3 regions of the Priestia sp. GS2 genome follow, and region 1 is predicted to be linked to each of the others. Evidence: predicted binding sites of a transcription regulator. Region 1 holds the regulator's gene; each other region holds the start of a gene.
The links. The regulator CtsR, encoded in region 1, represses protease genes until heat stress. The targets are predictions, from matches to a motif close to ATGGTCAATAAAGGTCAAACA.
Positions count from the first base shown of each region.

Region 2: a site for CtsR is predicted at 1,055-1,075, ahead of clpP (ATP-dependent Clp endopeptidase proteolytic subunit ClpP). Genes of this name have one in related genera too.
Region 3: a site for CtsR is predicted at 1,043-1,063, ahead of clpB (ATP-dependent chaperone ClpB). Genes of this name have one in related genera too.

Region 1 covers NZ_JAZGJX010000001.1:3,334,405-3,336,607, forward strand. Annotated here, with positions in the region: gene V2145_RS17000 (protein arginine kinase) at 1-205, opposite strand, end outside; gene V2145_RS17005 (UvrB/UvrC motif-containing protein) at 210-749, opposite strand; gene V2145_RS17010 (CtsR family transcriptional regulator) at 787-1,248, opposite strand; rRNA gene rrf (5S ribosomal RNA) at 1,450-1,565, opposite strand; rRNA gene V2145_RS17020 (23S ribosomal RNA) at 1,746-2,203, opposite strand, start outside.
Region 2 covers NZ_JAZGJX010000001.1:3,529,090-3,531,292, forward strand. Annotated here, with positions in the region: gene V2145_RS18085 (hypothetical protein) at 1-643, opposite strand, end outside; tRNA gene V2145_RS18090 (tRNA-Arg) at 818-889, opposite strand; gene clpP (ATP-dependent Clp endopeptidase proteolytic subunit ClpP) at 1,128-1,715, shown strand; gene V2145_RS18100 (HPr family phosphocarrier protein) at 1,750-2,004, opposite strand; gene whiA (DNA-binding protein WhiA) at 2,031-2,203, opposite strand, start outside.
Region 3 covers NZ_JAZGJX010000001.1:3,079,827-3,082,029, reverse strand. Annotated here, with positions in the region: gene V2145_RS15640 (undecaprenyl-diphosphate phosphatase) at 1-567, opposite strand, end outside; gene V2145_RS15635 (YjzC family protein) at 794-973, shown strand; gene clpB (ATP-dependent chaperone ClpB) at 1,077-2,203, shown strand, end outside.

The DNA.
Region 1 (2,203 bases):
AATCTTCCGCTTTTCTTATTTCTTCAAATACTTGATCAAAATCGTTTACAATTTCATCAGCTTTTTCTTTTGCTAACATTGTAGGAAAAAGAAAATTTGTTAAGTTTCTAGCTAGACGAATTCTGCTGCTTAGTACAATATCAGAGTCCGGTGCTTCTTGTTTCATCCAAGAGCTTACGGGATTTGTGAAGAATAGTTCAGACATTCGGCTATGTCTCCTTTCCCGTAGATTCATTAATTTTTTTCTCTAATAGGCGGATTTCATCTCGAAGCTCTGCAGCCTTTTCGAATTCCTCTTTTTCAATATACTCCTTTAAATTCAATCTCAGAGCCTGTAATTCCTTTTTTAAATGAAGATTACTTCCAATTCTCTTTGGAATTTTACCATGATGTAAATAATTCCCCCCATGTAACCTCTTTAAAAACGGAACAAGTGGTTGTTCAAAAGTTTCATAACAATTCGAACAGCCAAAACGACCTACCTTAGAAAATTGATGATACGTCATTCCGCATGTAGGGCAACGTAGTGGTTCTTTTTTAATTGTATTCGGACCTGTAGCAGAAGGTTCAAAATTTAATAGTCCTGCTAATAGACTATTAATTGAAAAGCCTTGCTGAGATGATATAGAAAATACATCTCCACTCTCTGCAGCGCATTGTTCGCAAAGGTGTACTTCTGTCTTATTCCCATTCACTACATTTGTAAAGTGAAGTGTTGCAGGTCGAATCTCACATTGCTGACAAATCATGCAATCATCTCTCCCTGTCTACATAAAATCAATTCAATTAGCGATACCTCAATGAATTTAACATAGCTTTTAGTAACTTGGCTCGAAGTTCATCACGATATGGTAGCTCAAGATCAATAACGGATCGATGAATTACGCTAAGCATTATCTTAGCTTCTCGCTCTGTAATGACCTTTTCTCCAACTAACCTGAAAATGACGCTTTCAGCATAGGACTGTGAAATTTGTGATTCGATAAGATCAATGACTTGTTGAAATAAATGAGAAGCATTATGAGTTCGGACTTTAGCAATTCTAATAAAGCCGCCTCCACCTCTTTTACTCTCAACCACATAACCTCTTTCAATTGTAAAGCGAGTATTAATAACGTAGTTGATTTGAGACGGAACACATTGAAACTTATCGGCGATTTCGCTACGTTTAATCTCCACAATTTCTCTGTCACTTAATTCAAGCACTTCTTTTAAATACTGTTCAATGATGTCAGAGATATTTGGCACATTGCACCCTCCTTCTGACTTTGACTATATTTGACCTTATTAAGTTAAATATAAAAGGAAATGAAAGAAATTTCAACTATGTAGTTTGATAAGTTTTGTCTTACTTTTATGGTTTCCACTAAAATAGGGTTCAAAACGTAATTTATTGAAATTAATGAGAAATAAAAAAAGGATTAGCTATAAGCTAATCCTTTTAAATGTGCCTGGCAACGTCCTACTCTCACAGGGACAAAGTCCCAACTACCATCGGCGCTAGAGAACTTAACTTCCGTGTTCGGCATGGGAACGGGTGTGACCTCTCTGCTATCGCCACCAGACATGAATTGAGATTATTCTCTCAAAACTAGATAACATTTTGCTGAGTACTAAGTTTACTGTCTAGCTACGGCTCCTAATTGTTCGGTCGTTTCACTTCTGTTATTGAAACCAAAAAGCGGTTTCCCTATCAGAAGCTCCAACGCCTTTCACAATTGAACAGTCGCCTTCGCTTTTCTAATTTGGTTAAGTCCTCGATCGATTAGTATCAGTCAGCTACACACGTCGCCGTGCTTCCACCTCTGACCTATCAACCTGATCATCTTTCAGGGATCTTACTAGCTTGCGCTATGGGAAATCTCATCTTGAGGGGGGCTTCATGCTTAGATGCTTTCAGCACTTATCCCGTCCACACATAGCTACCCAGCGATGCCTTTGGCAAGACAACTGGTACACCAGCGGTGTGTCCATCCCGGTCCTCTCGTACTAAGGACAGCTCCTCTCAAATTTCCTACGCCCACGACGGATAGGGACCGAACTGTCTCACGACGTTCTGAACCCAGCTCGCGTACCGCTTTAATGGGCGAACAGCCCAACCCTTGGGACCGACTACAGCCCCAGGATGCGATGAGCCGACATCGAGGTGCCAAACCTCCCCGTCGATGTGGACTCTTGGGGGAGATAAGCCTGTTATCCCCGG
Region 2 (2,203 bases), 190 kb from region 1:
GGTCAACTGCCATTGCGGTTTGCTTTACTACTTCTACTGCTTGTTTTTCGGAGATATCTGATAAAAGTTCAATACGCATAAATTGAGAGCCATCTTCTTTATACATTACCGTATCACGACCAGGCTCTTCTCCAGCTAGTTCGTAGCCTTCCAGTACTTTAATTGCATACTCTTGATTATCACTTTGAACTAATTCTTTGTCTTGAACTTCAGGATTTTCTACCGGTTGCTCTTCTTTTGGCTTTTCATTTGATACAGCATCCTTTTGTTCTTCTGCTGGCTTTGCTTCTTGCTCTTCTTTCGTTACTTCTGTTTGTTCCTTATCTTCAGGTGACTCGGTTGAAGACTTTTCGTTGGAAGGCTTTTCTTTTACATTCTCATTTGTTTTCTCTTCGACTACTGGCTCTTCTTTATCTGGTGTTACTTCGCCTTTTGACTCCACGTCATTACTTTCAGTCTCTTCTGGCTCTTTATTCGCCTGAGAATCTTTACTGTCAGACTGCTCCTCTGACACTGATGCTTCATCTTCTTGTTGAACTTGCTGAGACTTTTCTTGTGTTGATGCTTCTTCATTCGAACCACATGCGGAAAGCAACAACGCAAGAGATGCACTGACAATAAAAAACTTGTTAAGGGATTTCACAATTTTTCCTCCTTAGTTTTACTTTTCCTTATATACTTGTTTTATAGTATTCTGCCAAAATTGGCAACCGTGACAAACGAATTAACTTAGGAATTATTAGGTCTATCCACATATAAAATATACAGTTTTTACAGAACAAACAAAAAAGCGTTGCAAGTTTGCAACGCTTTAAGACGCCCTCGACAGGATTCGAACCCACCCTAAGAGAACCGGAATCTCTTGTGCTATCCACTACACTACGAGGGCATAAAATAAATCATTATTCCTATGATGACTGCTTTTATTATAGGAAAGAAAACCAATCTTTTCAAGTATACAACGTTTATTTTTAGAGCAATCGGGAAAAATTTATAGAGTACAGAAGAGGAATACATACGAGATAAAGCGAATATGTGTAAAGAACAGTTCTTTTGTTTGACCTTTATTGACCTTACATGTATTATAAGGTACATAACAAATTATTCTTGTTAAGGAGGAATTTTATATGAATCTAATTCCTACAGTTATTGAACAAACAAACCGCGGCGAGCGTGCATACGACATTTATTCACGTCTGTTAAAAGACCGTATCATTATGCTTGGAAGTGCAATTGATGATAACGTTGCAAACTCAATTGTATCACAGCTTCTATTCTTAGCAGCAGAAGACCCAGAAAAAGATATTTCACTTTACATTAACAGTCCTGGTGGATCAATTACAGCAGGTATGGCGATTTACGATACAATGCAATTTATCAAGCCAAAAGTATCAACAATTTGTATCGGAATGGCTGCTTCAATGGGTGCTTTCTTACTTGCTGCAGGTGAAAAAGGCAAACGTTTTGCATTACCAAATAGTGAAGTAATGATTCACCAACCTTTAGGTGGAGCGCAAGGTCAAGCAACAGAAATTGAAATTGCTGCTAAACGTATTCTTTTCTTACGTGAGAAATTAAATCACATTTTAGCTGAGCGCACTGGTCAACCATTAGAAGTTCTTCAACGTGATACAGATCGCGATAACTTTATGACTGCTGAACGTGCTCTTGAATACGGATTAATTGATAAAATTTTAACAAATGATCCGAAGTAATAGGAAAAACCGTCCCCGAGTAGGGACGGTTTTTTTATGCATCATTTTCTACGTAAGCACAAAGAGCTTCAACTGCTTCCTCTTCATCGCTACCTTCAGCAATTAACGTAATAACGGTGCCACGGTTTAGTGCTAAGCTCATCAACCCCATAATACTCTTAGCATTTACTACTTTTTCATCTTTCTTTAAAAATACGTCCGATGTAAAACGATTAGCCTCTTGAACAAACATGGCTGCCACTCTTGCTTGTAAGCCTGTTCTCAATTTGATTTCTACTTGTTTTTCCACTACGTTTCCCTCCCATGTCCCTTGCTTTACGTAACCGGTTGTCCAGCACGCAGTTTATCAGCAATTTCATCAATCTTGCGTAGACGATGATTAATTCCAGATTTGCTAATTTGCCCGCCAGATACCATTTCCCCTAGCTCTTTTAACGTTACATCTTGATATTCTACTCGTAAGCGCGCAATTTCTCGAAGCTTTTCAG
Region 3 (2,203 bases), 250 kb from region 1:
AGCCGTTTCTTGTTTTGTTCCGCGTAGCATAGCAGCAACAATAGTTGCTCCTGAGCGACTAATTCCAGGGATAAGTGCTACAGCTTGCGCTAGTCCAATAATAATAGCGTCTTTTACAGAAAGCGCTGCGTCATTTTTTCGTCCTCGAAGGTTACGAATAATCCAAAGGGCAATACCCGTAGCAATTAAAGCAAAACCAAGTACTTTCAACGATTTTAGATTTGCTTCAATCACATCACCAAAAAGTACTCCAATAATACCGGCCGGAATTGTTCCGATGATTAAGTAAATGATAAATTGAAAATCAGATTTTGCGTCTTGATCCTTTGTTTTTAAGAACTTAAGACCATTTACAATAAGTCGAAGAATATCTTCACGATAAATAATAAGTACTGCAATCAAAGAAGCTGTATTTACTAAAATTTCGAAACTGAGGCCTTCAATATTTAAACCAAATAAATGTTGAGCAAGTACAATATGTCCGCTAGACGAGACGGGAATCGGTTCTGTAATCCCTTGGAAAAGGCCTAAAAATAAATACTTCAAAAGCAAATAAAATTGTTCCATGCGTAAATCCTTTCTACATTTTCAATAGTTAATTTAAATATTTGTTAAAGGTACATCTTTCAGTATAAAAAAACTTTGCTTCACTGTGAAGTAAAAAGAGAAATTCCTTTAAATGTAAACACTTTTTCTAATGTTTTCCTAGTTCATATCCTGATTATGAAATGAAAAACAGGGGGCATAGTATAAGAGAAGAGCTGGATTTTTTATTAATGAAGGAGGAAGGGAAATGGGACAAAACCGTCATTTTACAGCAGGTCAAAAAGCACCAAATAACGGTGTTTATATAGAAATTGGTGAAACGGGAAGCAACGTAAATAATCCTAAAAAAGTGAAGTTGCAAGCTGGAGATCGTTTTCCAGAAACGTCGAATGATGATCGTCATTGGACATATATTAGAAAGCCTTAATATACAAGTAAAGCCATCTCCTGCAGATGGCTTTACTTGCGTACAAAAACCATTTTATAATATGAAATAAAGGTCAAGAATAGTCAAAGGTGGAGGGATTACAATGGATGTAAATAAAATGACGCAAAAGCTTCAGGAAGGAGTTATGAGTGCACAATCTGAAGCCATTAAGCGAGGTCATCAAGAAATTGATAGTCTTCACGTACTTTACTCGTTAGTTCATCAGCCAGATGGCATTGCGGTTCGTATTTTAGATCATTTACATATTGAAACAGAGCAGTTTATAAAAAGCCTTGAAGCAGAGTTAGCTAAAAAGCCATCTGTAACTGGTTCAGGTGTTGAAGCTGGTAAAGTATATATTACGTCGGCTCTACAGCAGCTGCTTGTTAAAGCTCAAGAAGAAGCAGATAACTTAAAAGACGAATATATGGCAGTAGAGCACCTGTTTTTAGCCGGGGCTAATAAAGATTCAAAAACTAGTTTGGGAAAGCTGTTTAACCAATACGGAATCACGAAGCAAAAGCTAATGGACGTTCTGCAAAAAATTCGTGGCAATCAACGTATTACGAATCAAACACCTGAAGGGACATACGAAGTCTTAAGCAAGTATGGTCGTGATTTGGTAGCAGAAGTAAGAGAAGGAAAAGTAGACCCTGTCATCGGCCGAGATCAAGAAATTCGTCGCGTCATTCGAATCCTTTCTCGTAAAACAAAGAATAATCCAGTGTTAATCGGAGAGCCTGGAGTGGGGAAAACAGCGATTGTGGAAGGGCTTGCACAGCGGATTGTGCGAAAAGATGTTCCCGAAGGATTAAAGGATAAAATGGTGTTTGCTCTAGATATGGGAGCCTTAGTAGCAGGAGCAAAATTTCGCGGTGAGTTTGAAGAGCGTCTAAAAGCTGTGTTACAAGAAGTAAAAAAGAGCAATGGACAGATTTTATTATTTATTGACGAGCTGCATACTATTGTAGGAGCTGGTCGTACAGACGGAGCCATGGATGCGGGAAATTTACTTAAGCCAATGCTTGCTCGTGGTGAACTTCACTGCATTGGAGCAACAACCCTTGATGAATACCGTCAATATATTGAAAAAGATCCAGCGCTAGAGCGCCGTTTTCAGCAAGTATTAGTTGAAGAGCCAACAGTAGAAGATACGATTTCTATTCTTCGAGGATTAAAGGAACGATTTGAAATCCATCACGGTGTAAATATTCATGACCGGGCTCTTGT